4 regions of the Peribacillus sp. NJ4 genome follow, and region 1 is predicted to be linked to each of the others. Evidence: a T-box and tRNA genes for the amino acid it is inferred to sense, from the RefSeq annotation. Region 1 holds a T-box; the other regions hold tRNA genes.
The links. A T-box is a leader RNA that pairs with one kind of tRNA and senses whether it is charged. The one in region 1 lies ahead of argS (arginine--tRNA ligase), so its partner is inferred to be a tRNA-Arg.
Positions count from the first base shown of each region.

Region 2: it has a tRNA-Arg gene. The T-box ahead of argS (arginine--tRNA ligase) is inferred to sense a tRNA for this amino acid. The anticodon was not compared.
Region 3: it has a tRNA-Arg gene. The T-box ahead of argS (arginine--tRNA ligase) is inferred to sense a tRNA for this amino acid. The anticodon was not compared.
Region 4: it has a tRNA-Arg gene. The T-box ahead of argS (arginine--tRNA ligase) is inferred to sense a tRNA for this amino acid. The anticodon was not compared.

Region 1 is NZ_JAUCFQ010000001.1:1,028,666-1,033,378, forward strand. It holds gene QUF94_RS05220 (hypothetical protein) at 1-169, shown strand, start outside; gene desA (Delta(5) desaturase DesA) at 209-1,240, shown strand; gene QUF94_RS05230 (response regulator) at 1,334-1,879, shown strand; T-box leader at 1,968-2,186, shown strand; gene argS (arginine--tRNA ligase) at 2,225-3,904, shown strand; partial or broken gene QUF94_RS05240 (SET domain-containing protein-lysine N-methyltransferase) at 3,945-4,163, opposite strand; gene QUF94_RS05245 (LacI family DNA-binding transcriptional regulator) at 4,448-4,713, shown strand, end outside.
Region 2 is NZ_JAUCFQ010000001.1:1,658,367-1,663,079, forward strand. It holds gene QUF94_RS08315 (spore germination protein) at 1-84, shown strand, start outside; gene QUF94_RS08320 (Ger(x)C family spore germination protein) at 81-1,202, shown strand; gene QUF94_RS08325 (XTP/dITP diphosphatase) at 1,420-2,031, shown strand; gene QUF94_RS08330 (metallophosphoesterase) at 2,034-2,546, shown strand; tRNA gene QUF94_RS08335 (tRNA-Arg) at 2,720-2,793, shown strand; gene QUF94_RS08340 (hypothetical protein) at 3,012-3,212, shown strand; gene QUF94_RS08345 (hypothetical protein) at 3,307-3,567, opposite strand; gene QUF94_RS08350 (DUF2087 domain-containing protein) at 3,873-4,628, shown strand; gene QUF94_RS08355 (GIY-YIG nuclease family protein) at 4,647-4,713, shown strand, end outside.
Region 3 is NZ_JAUCFQ010000001.1:221,079-225,791, reverse strand. It holds gene QUF94_RS01115 (FecCD family ABC transporter permease) at 1-89, opposite strand, end outside; gene QUF94_RS01110 (ABC transporter substrate-binding protein) at 52-1,017, opposite strand; cobalamin riboswitch at 1,197-1,371, opposite strand; gene QUF94_RS01105 (polysaccharide deacetylase family protein) at 1,459-2,298, opposite strand; tRNA gene QUF94_RS01100 (tRNA-Arg) at 2,545-2,618, shown strand; gene QUF94_RS01095 (hypothetical protein) at 3,119-3,286, shown strand; gene QUF94_RS01090 (DNA topoisomerase III) at 3,504-4,713, opposite strand, start outside.
Region 4 is NZ_JAUCFQ010000001.1:460,233-464,945, forward strand. It holds gene whiA (DNA-binding protein WhiA) at 1-855, shown strand, start outside; gene QUF94_RS02250 (HPr family phosphocarrier protein) at 876-1,133, shown strand; gene clpP (ATP-dependent Clp endopeptidase proteolytic subunit ClpP) at 1,244-1,852, opposite strand; tRNA gene QUF94_RS02260 (tRNA-Arg) at 2,142-2,213, shown strand; gene rpoN (RNA polymerase factor sigma-54) at 2,542-3,879, shown strand; gene QUF94_RS02270 (glutaredoxin family protein) at 3,885-4,136, shown strand; gene QUF94_RS02275 (sugar-binding transcriptional regulator) at 4,277-4,713, shown strand, end outside.

The DNA of each region.
Region 1 (4,713 bases):
CGATATTTATGAACAGGTTAACCAGTTGTCACTGGTTGGCGTTTTCTCGTTTTTGTTTTTGGGTAAGGTTTTCATGTATGTGCAGGCTAAAGAAAAACTTGTACATGACATTTGTCATCTTCTAGTCATGACACCTGGTACTAATAATTTAAGGTTGATTTCTTTATAATATGAAATAACGACAAATAAAAGGAAGTGCAATTGATTAATGACTATACAAAACACTAAAAACTTGAGAAAACAAATTGCTCCTTTTGAACAATCAACGACAAAGGAAAGTATATGGCAGATCATCAATACATTGGGACCGTTCATCATTTTATGGTACCTAGCATATATAAGTCTTTCCGTTTCTTATTGGTTAACTTTAATTCCAGCTGTGTTGGCTGCTGGCTTCCTGACAAGAATTTTCATTATTTTTCATGATTGTACGCATCATTCATTTTTCAAAAGCCGCCGTGCGAATAGAATAGTCGGGACAATCATGGGTGTTTTGACTTTATTCCCTTTTGATCAATGGGGGCATGAGCATTCTGTGCATCACGCAACAAGCGGTAATTTAGATAAGCGGGGTACAGGAGACATTTGGACCCTTACGGTGGATGAATATTTGGCTGCACCGCTTAAGCTTCGTTTTGCCTATCGTTTTTATCGCAATCCATTGGTTATGTTTGGAATAGGTCCAATTTATGTTTTCCTTCTTAAAAATAGATTTAACCGTAAAGGTGCTAGAAAGAAGGAAAAAATGAATACTTATTTGACGAATGCAATAATCGTTGTTTTAGTGGCATTACTTTGCCTGGCAGTAGGTTGGCAGTCGTTTCTTTTAGTACAAGGTTCCATTTTCATGATTTCTGGTTCAGTGGGCATTTGGCTGTTTTACGTCCAGCATACATTTGAGGACTCTTATTTTGAAGAAAATGAGGAGTGGGAATATGTATTGGCAGCAGTGGAAGGAAGTTCTTTTTATAAGCTTCCAAAACTGATGCAGTTCCTTACTGGTAATATCGGTTACCATCATGTTCACCATTTAAGTCCAAGGGTACCTAACTATAAATTGGAAATGGCGCACAATAATACGCAGCCATTAGAGAACGTACCAACGATTACTCTTGCTACGAGCTTGCGCTCACTCCGTTTCCGTTTATGGGATGAGGAATCCAAGAATTTTATCGGTTTCAAAGACATAAAATATTTAACGAAAAAAAGCGTTTCCGCTCAAGTGAAATCTGAACTGTAACGTTCATGTATCATTTCAGACTCCCTTAATAATCCTTGGATTTGGGGGAGTCTTTACTTCATATAAGCGACTCGATAAAGGAGAGAACTTAAAATGATTCGAATTGTCATTGCAGAGAATCAGCAAATGCTGTTAGAGGCAATAAGTTCTCTACTCAATCTTGAAGAAGATATAGAAATTGTCGGGCAAGCCAGTAATGGAGAAGAAGCGATCACTCTTGTGAACCAATTACAGCCTGATGTTTGTATCATGGATATGGAGATGCCTGTAATGAGCGGACTTGAGGCAGCAGAAGCTTTAAAGTCATTTGAATGCAAAGTGATTATATTAACGACATTTCGAAGGACTGGTTATTTTCAACTTGCGTTAAAAGCTAATGTAAGTGGTTATTTATTGAAGGATGGCCCGAGCGAAGAGTTAGCCTGCTCGATTCGCAGCATAATGGATGGCAAGCGTATATACTCCCCCGAACTTACAGATGAGTCTTCCAACAATAATACCCGGGAAATGGGAGTGTTAGGCCTGTTAGCCGATGGTCAAACCACAAATGAACCATCTAATCAGCAAAGAAACCCAATTGGTACCGTAAGGAAATATTTTTCAACCATCAAGGATAAAATGAAGTTACCGGCTGGTTAGTCATATTGAGACTTAATAACCGGTTGGATCTGAAATCCTGTGTTGACACGTATTTTTAAATTGTGTACGATGGATTAAATCATATATTGAAAATTCTGTGATAAAGAGAGTAGTTCATTTTGAAATGGAAAGCGAGTTAGGGATGGTGTGAGCCTAATGCAGGACGGATGAATGAAGCGCACTTTGGAGAAATTTCTTGAAACGTTTAGTAGGGAACATCGGGGAGTCACCCCGTTAACAATGGAAAGTGGTCACGATTTGTGGCAACTAGAGTGGTACCACGGGAATCCATGCTCTCGTCTCTTATTTAGAGACGGGGGCTTTTTTGTTTTTTTAGGAGGGAAAATGACGATGAATAAAACAATTGCAGCATTAATTTCAACTGCTTTAAACAATGAATTGCCAGCAAGCGAAATAGAAAAATTAATGGAAAAGCCTAAATTAATGGAGTTAGGTGATGTCGCCTTTCCATGCTTTACACTTGCAAAAAAATTTAAAAAATCACCTCAAGTTATTGCGTCTGAAATAGCTGAACAATTAACCGGTCATTTGATCCACGAAGTGAACGTAGTGGGTGGCTATCTGAATATCTTCGTCAATCAAAAGATGGTGACGGAAAATGTGCTGCAAACCATATTAAGTGAGAAGGAGCAGTATGGTTCGAAGCAGCCTGTACAGGAAAATGTCGTGATTGATTATTCATCCCCGAATATTGCCAAGCCTTTTTCCATGGGGCACTTACGCTCAACGGTCATAGGGAATGCACTGGCTAACATTGCTGAAAAAAATGGCTATAATGCCGTGCGTATTAATCATTTAGGGGATTGGGGCACGCAATTCGGCAAATTGATTGTCGCGTATAAGCTGTGGGGAGACAAAGAGGCAATCGAAGCTTCCCCGATTCAAGAATTATTGAAAATCTATGTGAAGTTCCATGCTATGGCTGAAACGGATGAATCGTTGAATGACCAAGCACGCGCTAGCTTCAAGTCGCTTGAAGATGGAGACGAGGAGGCACTGGCACTATGGAAATGGTTCAGGGATGCGTCTCTAAAAGAATTCGATACGATTTATGATTTATTGGGCATCCGTTTTGATTCCTATGCTGGCGAAGCGTTTTACAATGATAAAATGGATGTTGTTGTCGAGGAATTGAATGAAAAAGGCTTACTTACCCTTTCCGAAGGTGCTTATGTCGTGGAATTGGAAGATATGCCGCCTTGCTTGATTACGAAAACGGATGGTGCGACACTATATGCGACGCGTGATTTAGCAGCAGCACTGTATCGTAAAAAGCAGTATGATGCAAAGAAAACATTTTACGTTGTAGGAAACGAACAATCCCTGCACTTTAAACAACTCTTTAACGTCATTGGGAAAATGGGTTACGATTGGTCAAATGACTTACAGCACGTAGCCTTTGGCATGATGTTAAAAGACGGTAAGAAAATGTCGACACGTAAAGGGAAAGTCGTGCTGCTTGCGGATGTATTGGCAGAGGCAATCGAAACTGCAAAGCGCAATATCGAAGAAAAAAATCAGGCACTTGAACAGAAAGAACTGGTTGCGAAACAGGTTGGTGTCGGTGCGGTAATCTTTAATGATTTAAAAAATCACCGCATGAACGATATTGATTTTTCATTAGAGCAAATGATGAATTTTGAGGGAGAAACGGGTCCTTATGTACAGTACACATTTGCGCGAATTTCATCATTGCTTGAAAAAGGTGAATATAAAGAGCAGGCCATCCAATTTGAAGCTTTAGGTGAATATGCTTGGTCAGTACTCCAGCTGCTGGAGCAATATCCAATCATTGTCCAAAAATCATTTGAACAAGCCGACCCATCACAAATCGCGAAATTCAGCTTGCAGTTATCACGCGCATTCAATAAGTATTATGCACATACGAAAATCTTGGTTGAAGATGAATGGAAACAAATGAAGCTCTCATTCGCTTTCTCCGTAGCGATAGTATTAAAGGATGCGCTAAGTTTATTGGGAATTTCAGCGCCGACTAAAATGTAAAGTTAAAACGAATAAAGAATCCATTTTGAAGAAAGATTGATCAAAATGGATTCTTTTTAAATGAAATGGCAAAAAACCCCACTCGATGACATAAAACCATAAGGGGATTTATCATCATTTCAATCGTGATTTCCACGCCAGCCTTTATATCTTTATGTGCATAAAAGTCTATCGTTAAATCTTCTGGATTATAATCGAACGGCGCATTCGGAGTGTAAGAATGATTGAATAGTGATCCATTTCCTAAGGCAACCCTGGTGCAGTGATACTACTTTGTTTTCCAGATGCTGCACGGTAAATGTAGTTTCCAATGTTTCAATCAAGAGTGTTTTGTAGTACTTACGGTATTGATTCAGGAACCTGCAAGAGAGATTGATTGATGGATGAACGGACCGGAAGAAGAAGCTCTTTTTTCAAAAGCAGGCTCTGCTATTAAAATTTGATATGGGAAAAATATGAATAAAATGGATTGACATTCATTGGGAATGTGTTAATATTTATAAAAATGGAACCGGTTCCAAAATTCGCGAATGGATGAATGAAATGGTTAAACGAGAAAATTCAAAAGTTACAATTTACGATGTCGCTAGAGAAGCAGGTGTTTCAAAAACCTCCGTTTCCCGGTATTTAGGGGGGAGATATAATGAACTCTCTGACAAAACCCGCAAGAAAATCGAGTTGGCGATCAACAAAATGGATTACCGCCCAAACACGATGGCCAGAGGGCTTAAAAGCAATAAGAGTTATTTGATTGGAATCATCGTGGCGGACATCAACAATCCATATACGACGGCCATCCTTCGGGGGGC
Region 2 (4,713 bases), 630 kb from region 1:
AAGCTTCCGTATGGGATGTTAAGGCAGCGGAATCAAGCTATACGGTCCAGTGATAATGAACCGCAAAAGGAGTCGAACAAATGAGAAAGCTATTTGCAGTCATGATTATTGGCTGTCAACTTTTACTGACGACAGGATGCTGGGGAATGAAGGAAATTCAAGCTCAAACATATGGATCCGCTCTTGGGATCGATTATAAAGAGGGTGAATTCATCTTATACTTTCAAGCATTAAATTTTGCGGATATAGCAAAACAAGAGGGGGCAACTGCATTACAACAAAAATCTTCTGTTGTCATTGGGAAAGGTAAAGGGGAAAGTATCGAAGAAGCATATACTGAATTAGAACAAAATGCAGCGTTACCACTTTATATCGGGCATATTAACTCCTTCATTTTAAGTGAGAATGTAATCAAAAAGAAAATGAAGGATTTCATTGAATATGTAGGGAAAGAGCCCTTATTGCGATACAATTCTTGGTTGTTTGTTACAAACGAGGATATTAAAAAGGTGTTTGACAGTGATAGTTTCTTTAATCTTCCTAACTTATTCACGATCATTCAAAGGCCAGAGACCCTTATTAATGAGAACTATTTTATTTCCCCGTTAAAATTCAGTGAACTGGTTTCGGAATTTTATCAACCGGTTGGTTCCATTTTAATTCCCTCTATGGTCATAAATGAGCATCATTATTCAGAGGACGGGAAAGAAAAAAAGATACCATCGTTGAATGGCGGCTATGTATTATCAAAACAACAATACAAAGGGTTCGTAAGTAAACAAGATTTGATCGGTTTAAAATGGGTTGAAAACAAGGCGACAGTAATGTTTTTTTCTCTGGACAAACAAAAGGTAAGTGTTGAAATCATGGATCCCAAAACAAACATCATAGTATTGGAACAACAAAAGAAACCTTTGTATGATTTAGAGGTTAGAGCAAATGGAATATTGAAACAAAATATAGATAACTTGGATATGGGAAAAATCGAAAAAAAAGTAGAAATAAAAGTTAAGCAAGATATTTTGAAGACATTGGAGACGGGGGGGGAAATCAATACAGACCTTTTTAACATAAGTGAAAAGGCATACAGATACCATGTCAATAAGTGGGATAATAAAATTATAAATTCCTTTGATAAGACTTCAATAAATAACATAAAAGTTAATATCCATATTGAACATAGTGAAAATTACAAACGTTAGTTTATAAGTTTCGGGTTATTGCAGATGAGGGAGTTGTGTTAGACTTAACTTATCAGGAAAATTCAGCGGCCGTTGTTGATTATGAAAGGCAGCGCTGAATTCATCCGTTTGGCACTGGAGAAGAAGTGGCTTTTACATATAACAAGTTACAGCAAATTCTTGCTTTGCCCCAAAAGGGCTCTCATGCCGATAAAATAAAAAAGGGTGAAATGAAAAAATGAAGACAGTAATCATTGCAACGAAAAATAAAGGGAAAGCCAAGGAATTCGAAAGCTTGTTCTCTGCTAAAGGATATGAAGTCAAAACGCTTCTCGATGTACCGGATGCACCGGATGTGGAGGAAACAGGTACAACCTTTGAAGAAAATGCAATACTGAAAGCAGAGGCCATAGCCCATCAGCTAGGCCACTTTGTCATTGCGGATGATTCCGGATTGATTGTAGATGCATTGGATGGCCGTCCGGGCGTATATTCTGCCCGCTATGCTGGAGAGTCCAAGAGTGATGAAGCGAACACGGAAAAAGTCCTCGGGGAACTGGAAGGCGTCCCGGAAGAGGAAAGAACAGCGAGATTCTATTGCGCCTTGGCCCTCGCGTCACCCAACCAGGAAACGATTACGGTTTCGGGAACGATGGAAGGTTTGATTACAGAACAGCCTTCAGGAACGAATGGATTTGGTTATGATCCAATCTTTTTTGTTAAAGAACAGGGTAAAACAAACGCCGAATTGACAAAAGAGGAAAAAAACCAAATCAGCCACCGTGCCCACGCATTGAGGGCCCTAGATGAAAAACTTGATTTATTTCTAAAAAGGGAAGAAGGAATGTGACGATGAAAGTGCTAATAATGAGTGACAGTCATGGCCTAACTCATGAAATAAGCATGATAATCGACCGTCATAAACAAGAAGTTGCTGCCATGATCCATTGTGGTGATTCAGAATTGGAAAGAAATGATCCCCACATGGCGGACTTCTTAGCTGTTCGTGGGAATTGTGATTATGATTCGGCATATCCGACTGACATTGTGGAGTACATCGCAGGCAAGCGTTTCTTCATTACGCATGGACATCTCTATAACATAAAGATGACCCTGATGAATTTATCTTATAAAAGTGAAGAGGCCGAAGCGGATATTATTTGCTTTGGTCACTCCCACGCTGCAGGTTCCGAATCGATTGACGGCAAGCTCTTCATCAACCCGGGAAGCATACGCCAGCCGCGTGGAAGAAAAGAGAAAACCTATGCCATTTTGGAAATGGGAACAGGCAAACTTGAAATCACCTATTATGACCTTGAAGGAAAAATCGTTGAAGAATTAAGAAATGCTTATCAAATGGAATGAATTCATGTATAATGAACAGGAAGCGTTTTTCCCCGCTTCCTGGTACATAAAAAAAGAAAAAAACTTTTTATGAAAAACCGTTGACTTTCTTTTGATATCCTACTATAATAAGAAGTGTCCTAAGGGAACAGTTAAGGTAATACATAAGTTTTACCGCAACTTATATCATAAATGTCTCAGTAGCTCAGCTGGATAGAGCAACGCCCTTCTAAGGCGTCGGTCGGGAGTTCGAATCTCTCCTGGGACACTAACTTAAAAAAGCCAAAACCTTAAAAGGTTTTGGCTTTTTTACTTTTTGCTTTAAGTGAACGAAAATATGGGATGAATATAGAAAGAATGCCTTTCGATTTGCATCCTTTGAACCATTATTGTCCCGTTTTGACGATAAGAAGTTTTTTATTTCATATTTATCGCAGGTGGATGCTCTTTTTATGTCGAACTTGTTATAAATAAGGAGTTGTTTAAATGAATAAAGATAGATTGTTCAAGTTCATTCAAACTTCCACTCGGGGCAATTTCTTCTCAGTCGAAATATCCGAAGATGGAACTAAAGTAGTCCAATTAGCCAAAGAGTTAGAAAAAGAAGGAAGAATCAAGTTGAGGGAATGCACACGAAAAGATCAAGGTGTTTATCTGGAAGGAATACTTAAGTTTGTGCCTAGCTAATACTTAATGAGCTTTAACGAAGGACTTATACTACGAATTTCATTTGCGCCATGGAAAAAAGGCATCCAACATTGGATGCCTTTTTCTATTTTAATCAAGTCCTATTTAATGTTTGAAGATTTTTTTTAATGGTTTCACGGTTTTTGATTATTGCCGTCTTCAATTCTTCAACGGGTGAACTTTTATCATCTTCTTCACTAAGTTGCTGCACGCTTGATTGGTTTTGTATAAGTATTTCAATCGTATCCTGTAATTCTGGCAGTGATACCTTGAATTGTTCAGATAAATGATGTAATGCCTTATGTAAATCGGGGTTATGGATTGAAGAAACAATCCCTTCATGTTCATCTTTCAATGTTAATCCTCCTCTAAGCTTATTCGCGCTTATATAGCATATTATTGAGGATAGATAATTATACAATGAAGGCTCTATTTCGACATGGGAAATTACACTCATTATTCAATGGATTATACCGGCATAGTGCCATGGAATCATGAACTTGGTTGAAATCAGTAAAAGCTCAATCCCCCGACTCCTTGCTTGCAATGCCTGAATACTTTAGTGTAATTATAAATAAATCAGAAAAAACATTGACATATAGCAAACAAATTAATAATATGTTTATTATATTATAAACTTTATGGGGAAGTGTTTGTTTGATGAAGGACGCTGAAATGTTTTGGAGTGCATCTCAGGATGAGCTTAAACAAGGGTATAGCGAAGAAGGGCATCAATATATTTGTTTACTATGCGGAAATGCAATTGAAAAGGGGATAGTATACCCGAAAGATGGGGTTCTTTATGAAGCTGAGAGGTATATGCGAATTCATATTGAACATGCACACAACTCCGTTTTTGAATACTTGATTGATCTCGATAAAAAACTTACAGGGCTTACTGATCACCAAAATCGTCTCCTTCGCCTTTTTTATCAAGGGAAAAATGATGCTGAGGTTCAGGAGGAAATGGGAATTGGAAGTCCTTCCACAATTCGGAACCATCGCTTTGTGTTAAAAGAGAAAGAGCGTCAGGCTAAGTTGTTTTTAGCGCTGATGGAACTTTTGAAAGATAAAGATGAACATGCACCGGCATTTATCCCCCTTCATCAAAAAGCAAGGATGGTCGATGATCGTTATAACGTTACCGAGGATGAAAAGATGGCTGTACTGAAAAAGTATTTCCCTAAAGGCAGTAAGGATGCATTAAAGTCTTTCCCGCCAAAGGAAAAACAAAGGCTGATCATTCTCCAAGAAATTATGAACCGTTTTGAAAATGAGCGAAAATACGAAGAAAAGGAAATCAATCAAATATTGGGTGCCGTTTATCATGATCATGTTCTTTTGAGGAGATATTTAATAGAATATGGATTCTTGGATAGAAAGCCTGATGGGAGCCAATATTGGCTGAAGAAATGATGACTGGAGGCAAGGAAGATGGATCGTAAAAAAGAATTGAAGCAATTATATAAAGAAACGAAAGTTGAAGCGGGTGTATACCAAA
Region 3 (4,713 bases), 810 kb from region 1:
GTCATTGCGAATAACAAAAATAATAACGCAATCAAATAAGCAATCGTCCATTTAGTTGTCAAATAGGTTCGGATAGACTGATTTGGCAAGTTCCTCTACTCCCTCTATTAAGCGTGGACCGGAACGGGTCACCAAGTCGGAATGGACATCAAAGACTTGGTCATCCTTCACAGCATTTACGTCTTGCCATCCTTTTCGGCCCTTCACTTGACTTACTGCATCTTTTGTATAATAACCATACGTTGTAATGATGACATCCGGATTTGCAGCGATCATCGACTCTTCATCAATTTTTGCCCATCCATCCAATTCAGCAGCTGCATTTTCCGCTGAAATAATTTGAAGCATTTCATTCATGAAGGTATTTTTTCCAGGTGTATATATCTCAGGTGACGGAGAAACCTCCACAAAAACGGTCTTCCTATCCGCTTCCTTTACAGATTTGGCTTTTTCCTGAATATCCTTGAGCTTCGTTTTCATGTCCGTAACGATTCCTTTTGCCTTTTCATGTTCCCCTGTTGCCTGTCCAATCATATCAATAGAATCATAGACTTGGTCAAAGCTTTGTGCATCATTGACTACGAGGACATCAATTCCAGCATCCTTAAGCTGCTGTAAACCCTCATTCGAATTATGGGCACTGGATGCATGGGCAAGAACAAGGTCGGGCTTCAAAGAGACAATCATCTCCGTGTTCATTTCCATTCCGCCAACTTTTTCAATTTCTTTCGTTTCTTCCGGATAATTATCATAGTCGGAAACACCAACAACCTTTTTACCCAAGCCAAGTGCAAAGACAACTTCCGTATTACTTGGTATCAACGAAACGATTTTCTTCGGTTTTTGTTCTATCGTCACCTTTTCGCCTGTTGCATCTTTAATCGTAATCGGGAAAACTTCCTGTTTGGCATGATTCGTTTCCTGCTTTTCTTTTCCTTCATTAGTAGCTTCGCTACAGCCAACCATCATACCTGCAGTCAGCAACATCACCAGTATCAGACCAAAAATCTTCTTCATTTTCATTCCCCACAATCTTTTTTTCTTTTAATTTCTTCACACCTAATAAACAAAACGCATTATCGGAAGATGCACCCCAAAACAAAAGCACCTCCCGTTAAACGGAAGATGCTTGTATGGCAACAATATAATTACGGACTCTTTAGGGTCTGCCACACACCTTCCCATCCGCGTAGGTTACAGGTGTACGAATTTTGGCAGGTCTCCTGGCTCATGGTCATCATCAACGGCACCTTCCCATATCTCATACAGTGGTAAACATCCGTTGGCTCCCATATACAGTGGCGGGACCGCGCTGGCATTTCACCAACTTCCCTATTAAGTCATTAAGACACCAAATCGTTCATATGTATATAATTTTCACTGCCTTTCATTATACACCATGTAAGAATCGATTATTATATGATTTTTCTGACTTGCCTCGAAATGACCCGTCCACCTTCAGTGATTAGAAGCATTTTCAATCAGGGACGCAAATCCCTCGACTGATAATCCCGGTGAAATCCGAACCCTATGCAGGGAATGCATCCCTTGGTCCCTTGAAGCTCCTCCAGGTTCGGTGGTGACTGCCATCTTGTATCCAGCTTCTTCTGACACCCATAGACTCTCTTCGTTATACCGGCCAACCGGATAGGAAATTACTGTCGTGTCCTGATCGAGGATACGGTCGAATAGCTCCTTCGACTGAACCATTTCCGATTCTTGCTGCTCTGCCGTCATCCGGTTCAGCTCCAAATGGTTGATAGTATGACTTTCGATCGAAATCCCATTCCTGCTCATCTCCAACATTTGAGTTTCAGTCAGGTGATGACCTTTATCAATGGACTTCCCGATCATGAAGATGGTTGCTTTCATATCATATTCTTTTAATATGGGGAAAGCCTCCGTGTAGTTATCTGTATAGCCATCATCAAAAGTAAGCCAGACGCACTTATCACTTGGCATCCGATTTTCGGTTAAAACGAGGAATGCTTCTTTAGGGGATAATGTATAGTAACCATTCTCCCGAAGCCAAGTCATTTGTGATTGGAATTCCTCTCTTGGAACCCGAAGGCCATTACCTTCAGAAATGCTATGATACATCAATATTGGAAACTGAACCGCGGAATCGGCCCTTATCCAGTTTCTCGTATCGATTTGTTCCGGGTCGTCCTTTGAATCCTGTCCGGTGCCATTCTCCGCTGCCTCAACCACTTCAATGTCATCTTCCGCAATCGGCGCAGCCGTCTTTTTGCCTATACCCTCTAAAATCCCTTGTGAGCATGCAGGTAAAATTAACATCCCCAGCAATGCCACAAACAGTAAAACTCTGTATTTTCTCACTATCATTCTCCTATTTTTTTCTAGTATAATAGTACCAGAAAACCAGCAAATAATAAAGTATTCCATTTTACGAAAAAAAAGGAAATACAGAAACAAGAGACCAGCTAAGCATTTAGATGATTTTTTTCATAATTATTATTGCTATTAACTTGAAAAGTTTGCCTATAAGAAATATAATAAATAAGTCGTCGACTTTTTTTATATGTCCCAGTAGCTCAGCAGGATAGAGCGACAGCCTCCTAAGCTGTAGGTCGTAGGTTCGATTCCTATCTGGGACGCTAATTTTAAAACCCTGTTACAATGCGGTACCTCCGCGTCGTAACAGGGTTTTTTCTGTTGGTATGGCCTTACCTATTTAGGCTTTTGAGGGGCTTCCAATGTAAAGGTCGGATTTCTAGATACCGGTATGAGAAAAGCCGGAAGTATCGGCGATCAATACATTATGAGATTAACCATTTAATTTTCGTTCAAAACTTTTTGACTCTGTTTAAAGAGAAGTTTTAATTAATGATGTTTTTCGATATAAATATCCGCAGAAAAGTAATATTTTTTTGAAATATATGTTTTAACCTGTCCCATCCGGGTAGATAAATACTGTAAGACATTCTCACCAAAGGAGATGATGTGCACGATGAGTACAATCAGAGGCCAATGGAACAAAGAGAATGACGCAGCGGTGTTTAGTCCCGGTGATCAGCGTTAGAGTCAATTGAAGAGTTAGTCGATAACCAAAAAGGGAATTACTAGTCTTCTCGCCCAAAGGAGGACGATACTGATCATGAGTATTTACAACCTATGGAATCCAGAGAATGATGAAGCAATTTTCAGTCCGGGTGATCAGCAGACATTCAGTACGCTTACACTAGCAGATACGGATAAACACACACACACAACTGACGAAACACTTGAATATGAATTACACGGCACCGTACTGAATGAAATTTAACCGAAGCAGTGATATATGGAAAAGGATGGAGCGAATGCTCCATCCTTTTCTGCTATCTTTTACTTTTATATGAATTTCGCCACTTCATCAAGCGGCAATCTTTTGTCTGGAAAGATGGACCTGCCGACAAGGAAATTTGCCCACCCTGCCCCATGCAAATAACCCCATAAAAAAGGGCCCTTTCACTATTAAGCTAAAAGTGAAGGACCCTTTTCTTTTATTTATCGAATTTCAGTTTGGCCAAAGCATCCGCTAAGGCAGTATTGATCGGCTCTTCTTTATTTTGCTTTTTCATATAATTGGAGACTTCATTTTTTGATACTTTTTGATTTTTATTTTGCCCTCTTCGTTTATTGTAAGAAGAAAGTTTTTCGTGAAAACCGCATTTACAGGTGAATGTCTGTGCTTCTCCTTGACCGCGCATTTCCATCTTTTTGTGACATTGTGGACATCTGGCATTTGTTACACGTGAAACACCTTTTTTGTGGCCACATTCACGATCCTGACAGACAAGCATTTTTCCCTTTTTACTATTCACTTCAAGCATCAGCTTGCCGCAATCAGGACATTTCGTTCCTGACACGTTATCATGCTTGAACTTTTGGTCACTATTTTTGATTTCTTGTACGATATTTTTGGCATAGTCGCGCATATCGCCGATGAATGCCTGTTTTGGTAGCTGTCCTTTGGCAATCGCTGTTAACTTTTGCTCCCATTGAGCTGTCAGTGCTGGAGATCGTAAGTCTTCAGGTGCCAATTGAAGGAGTTGTTTACCTTTCGAAGTTACATGAAGGCCCTTCCCTCTCTTTTCAATCAGGAAGCTATTGAACAATTTTTCAATAACGTCAGCACGTGTTGCAACAGTCCCAATCCCGCCAGTTTCACCCAGAGTCTTAATGAGTTCCTTGCTTTCCCCTGCCATGAAACGAGCAGGGTTTTCCATTGCCGAAAGAAGCGACCCTTCATTGAACGGCTCTGGTGGTTTCGTTTCACCCTCTGTTTGTTTCACAGTCGAAATGGATAAACTGTCACCTTTTTGAACGTTCGGAAGCAGTTGCTCAGCAAGGCCATCTTTAGCTTCTTCCTCGTCAAATTGGTGATCATAGACTTCCTTCCAGCCTGATTTCAGGACGACCTTCCCTTTTGCCATGAACGTCTCCTGTCCCATTTTTGCGGTGACGGTCGTTTGCTCATATTCAAAAGGCGGCATTAATACGGCAAGAAACCTTTTAACGACCAAATCATAGATTTTAGATTCTTTGTCGCTCAGTTTTCCCGGTAGCGGAGTCTGCTCAGTGGGGATGATCGCATGGTGATCCGAGACCTTGCTATCATCCACGAACGATTTATTGGCCTTAATCGGGCTACGCAGGATCCTTGATGTATACTGGGCATATGGTTTAATGCTGACAGCCTGTAATCTTTCT
Region 4 (4,713 bases), 570 kb from region 1:
TCCCTTTCATTTTCTAATCGGAAGCTTGTTGTGGATATTCAAACTGAAAATGCTGCGATTGCCAGAAGGATTTATACGCTGCTGAAAAAAAGTTATGAGGTCCAGGTCGAGCTTTTGGTCCGTAAAAAGATGAAGCTTAAAAAGAATAATGTTTATATTGTCAGGATGTCATCAGGAGGGCAGCGGATTTTAACCGATTTGGAAATTTTAGGCGATGGCTTTGAAATTCTCCATGCCATATCCGATACTATTGTTGGGAAGAAATGCTGTAAGCGTTCATACCTAAGAGGTGCATTTCTTGCGGGGGGTTCGGTAAACAATCCGGAAACGTCTTCCTATCACCTTGAGATTTTCTCACTTTATAAAGAGCACAATGATGCCCTTTGTGAGCTAATGAATAAGTTTGGCTTGAAGGCCAAGACGCTTGAACGCAAAAAAGGGTACATCATTTATTTGAAAGAAGCCGAAAAGATTGCCGAGTTTTTAAGTATAGTTGGTGCCCATTCAGCTTTATTAAGGTTCGAGGATGTACGGATTGTCCGTGATATGCGTAATTCAGTGAATCGACTTGTGAATTGTGAAACAGCCAATTTGAACAAAACGATTGGTGCCTCATTGCGCCAGGTTGAAAATATCCATTACATTGAGGATACGGTGGGACTAAGCATTTTACCGGATAAGCTTCGGGAAATTGCGGAGCTTAGGATAGCATTTCAGGATATAACCTTAAAGGAACTTGGAGAAATGGTATCCGGAGGAAACATCAGTAAGTCCGGAATTAATCACAGATTGCGAAAGATTGATGAAATAGCTGACAGGCTCCGTGGGGGAGAGGCTATTTCTGCGAAAAAATAAAGCTAACAGGGGAGATCAAGATGGTGGAAAAACAAGTTGAGGTAAAATTGAAAACGGGTTTACAAGCCCGGCCGGCGGCTCTTTTTGTACAAGAAGCTAACCGCTTTCATTCAGATGTTTTTCTTGAAAAAGAAGGAAAGAAAGTGAATGCAAAAAGTATAATGGGATTAATGAGCCTTGCCATCAGTTCTGGCGTGTCCGTGAAGTTAATCGTCGAAGGACGCGATGAAAAAGAAGCATTAGAGGCATTGGAAGAGTTCGTTCAGCAAGAGGGTTAAAAAAAGAGGATGCCTAAAAGTGCATCCTTTTCTTTTATGATTTTTCAGATTAAGAAAAAAAGCTCCGAAAGTCGCTTAAGACGGCTTCCGGAGCTTTTGTATAATAATTATTATTTAGAGTCTTTTTTATCATCAAGAGCGCTGCGTGTGATTACTTTGTCAATCAATCCATATTCAAGAGCCCTTTCGGAAGTCATGAAGTTATCACGCTCCGTATCTCTTTGAAGGACTTCAATAGGTTGACCAGTACGTTCTGCTAATATTTGGTTCAGTTTATCTTTCAAGTGAAGGATACGGCGGGCTGCAATTTCAATTTCAGTAGCTTGACCTTGAGCTCCTCCAAGTGGTTGGTGAATCATGACTTCACTATTTGGCAACGCATAACGTTTGCCTTTTTCACCAGCTGCCAATAGGAATGCACCCATGGAAGCAGCCATACCGATGCATACAGTGGATACATTAGGTTTGATATATTGCATAGTATCGTAAATGGCCATACCGGAAGTGATGCTTCCACCGGGGCTGTTGATATATAGAGTGATATCTTTTTCAGGATTTTCTGCTTCTAAAAATAGTAATTGAGCTACAATTGAGTTGGAAACATTATCGTCAATTGCACTTCCTAGCATAATGATCCGGTCCTTTAATAAACGGGAGTAAATATCGTAGGCACGCTCCCCACGACTTGTTTGTTCGATAACTGTAGGAATTAAATTCATGTTCATTTCCTCCTTCGATTAAGAGAATCATTTAAATTCTTTATGTATGTATGATACACTTTTTGGTCAATTTAGGTCAAACAAAACAAACCCTATAATGGATAATTTGTTCGACAATTTTCTGGCCAAGGCTCCTTCCTGATAGATTACTTTATATATTATGCCGCACAGGGATGAATTTCCACATTACCCATAATACCCAAAAGGCGAATTTTTAAACCTGATAACCCTTGCAAAGGATGGGATTCTATCATATAATGAAGTCTGTCGAAAAAATATTTTCTATTACGCCCTCGTAGTGCAACGGATAGAACGCAAGCCTCCGAAGCTTGAAATGCAGGTTCGATTCCTGCCGAGGGCATTACCAATCTTCTGCTTAATAAAGTGGGGGATTTTTTATTGGCCATTTTTAAAAGGTTGCATCAATTGGGTTCTTGCGGTTTTTGATGGATTTACTCGATTTCCGTAAAATTCCATCGAATCTTGCTATGTCAGCTTTTTTGGAAAATATTGGCCCACCCCTTTGAAAAATGGTGATTTTTCAATAAAAGTAGTTGTGAAAATTACATTTCTAACATATAGTATTTAAAACAAATACACTATTCAGAAAAAAACGTAAGCGTTTTCATGGGTTTTTGTGTAGAATTTTCTCCTGATAATGTAGAATGGAGTGGGGGAGGGATGAATCGATGAGTATGAATATGAAAGCAGGACTTTTTCAACAGCAAACATTAAAGATGGCAATGACCCAGGAGCTAATGCAGGCTATTACATTGCTGCAATACTCCTCACAGGAGCTATCGGCTTTCTTAGAAAATAAAATGGCGGAAAATCCATTACTGTCCCTAGATCAGCCAACATCGGCTTTATTTCAGCCAACCTTTGACCGGAAAAAGGGTAAACGTACTCTTAAAAATACGTATGATGCCAACTATTGGATTGAACAGATCAGTGAAGATACTCTATCGCTTGAACAGCATGTCATGTCCCAGGTGAATCACCAGCAACTTTCCGGTGAGCAGCAGAAGGCAATGCTGCTATTAATTCATAATCTTGATGAAAACGGTTACTTAAGGACTCAGCTGGAGGATATATGTGTTCCAGGGATTTCTTCAGTCGTGTTGGAAGAGAGCCTTTCGATTTTACAGCAACTCGAGCCACATGGAATTGCAGCAAGAAATCTCCAAGAGTGCCTTTTGCTTCAGGTAAAAGCAGAAGGGGTGAATCAGCTGGCAGAATCGATCATAGAAAACCATTTCCTCGATTTTGCTGAAAAGCGTTGGAAAGACTTAAGTAAGAAAATCGGTGTTACAATGAAGGAGATTCAAGAAGTATTTGATTATGTCCAGACGTTGAACCCGCGTCCAGCTTCACTATTTTTTCAGGAAAAACCTTCTTATATAGTGCCGGACGTGGTCGTGGAAGTTCGTGATGGGATACTGCTTGTCGGGAACTATGACGGCAACTCTCCCAATCTTAATGTGGATAAAGGGTATTTAAACCGAATGAAGAGCCATAAGGACCAGGGAGTGCAAAAGTTTATCCAGGATAAGTGGCAGGAGTATCAATGGATCTCTAGAGGGATCCAACAGAGAAAAGAAACGATACTGAAGGTTATTCAATGCATCGTCGAAAAACAGCCGGCGTGCTTTCATCATGGCTTGAACTATTTGAAGCCGATGACGATGAAGGAAGTCGCCGACGAGCTTGGTATACATGAGTCCACAGTAAGCCGGGCCGTTAAAGGGAAATACGTGCAGACGCCATTTGGCACGATAGAGATGCGGATATTTTTCACTACTTCTTTACAGTCAGTCGGCCTTGATGAGGATATGTCGGGCATGCAAGCAAAAAAGAGCCTCCAGGCAGCCATCAATGGTGAAAATAAACAAAAGCCGCTTTCGGATCAAGACTTGGCGGAACGATTGAAAGCGGAGCATGGAATTATCCTCGCACGTCGAACCGTTGCCAAATACCGGGAACAATTAGGAATCCCTTCTTCATCTAAACGAAAAAGATATGATTGAAAAGGATGAGTGGTTTGGAATCAAATGCGTTTGTTTTATATAGTCGGGATAAATGTCCATTATGTGATAAGGCCAAGCAGATACTTGAAGAAGTGAAATTTGAGTCAGGCATAGGATATAAGGAAATCGATATCCATACCGATGATGATTTGCTTGAGAAATTCGGCTTGATGATCCCTGTTGTAGAATGGAAAGATGATATCGTTCAATTCGGAAATGTTGATAAATCAGCTCTAAATAGGCTTTTGGAAAAATAATTTTTCAAATCATTTGAAGAAACATTCCGTTCCTGCTAGAATAAAATATGTAGCAGGAATATTTTTTTGTTTTAAGTGGGACAGAAAATGACTACGTGGGACATTATGTGTCCAACTTAACTTTTTTAGGAGTTTTAAATATGCGTACATTACTCGAGGTACAAAGAAAATTATTACCTGATTTCCTTATGGTTATGCAAAAAAGATATGATATCCTGCGTTATATCAAAATGATGCAGCCAGTTGGAAGGCGAAGTCTGGCCGTAAGCCTTAATTTGACAGAGCGGACGCTTAGGAGCGAGGTTGATTTTCTGAAAAGTCAGAACCTGGTTAACATATTCAGTTCTGGCATGTCGCTGACTGATGAAGGGATTGAAATCCTGGATAAGTTAGAAGGAATAATGCGTGAAGTAATGGGTATAGACATAATGGAACGGCAATTGCAGGATTTGTTGCAAGTGGACGAGGTCATTATTGTCTCAGGAAATTGTGACGAGACCCCATGGGTGAAAAAAGAATTGGGTAAAGCTTGTGCAAACCGTATGAAACGAGAATGGAATTCAAAGAATATCATAGC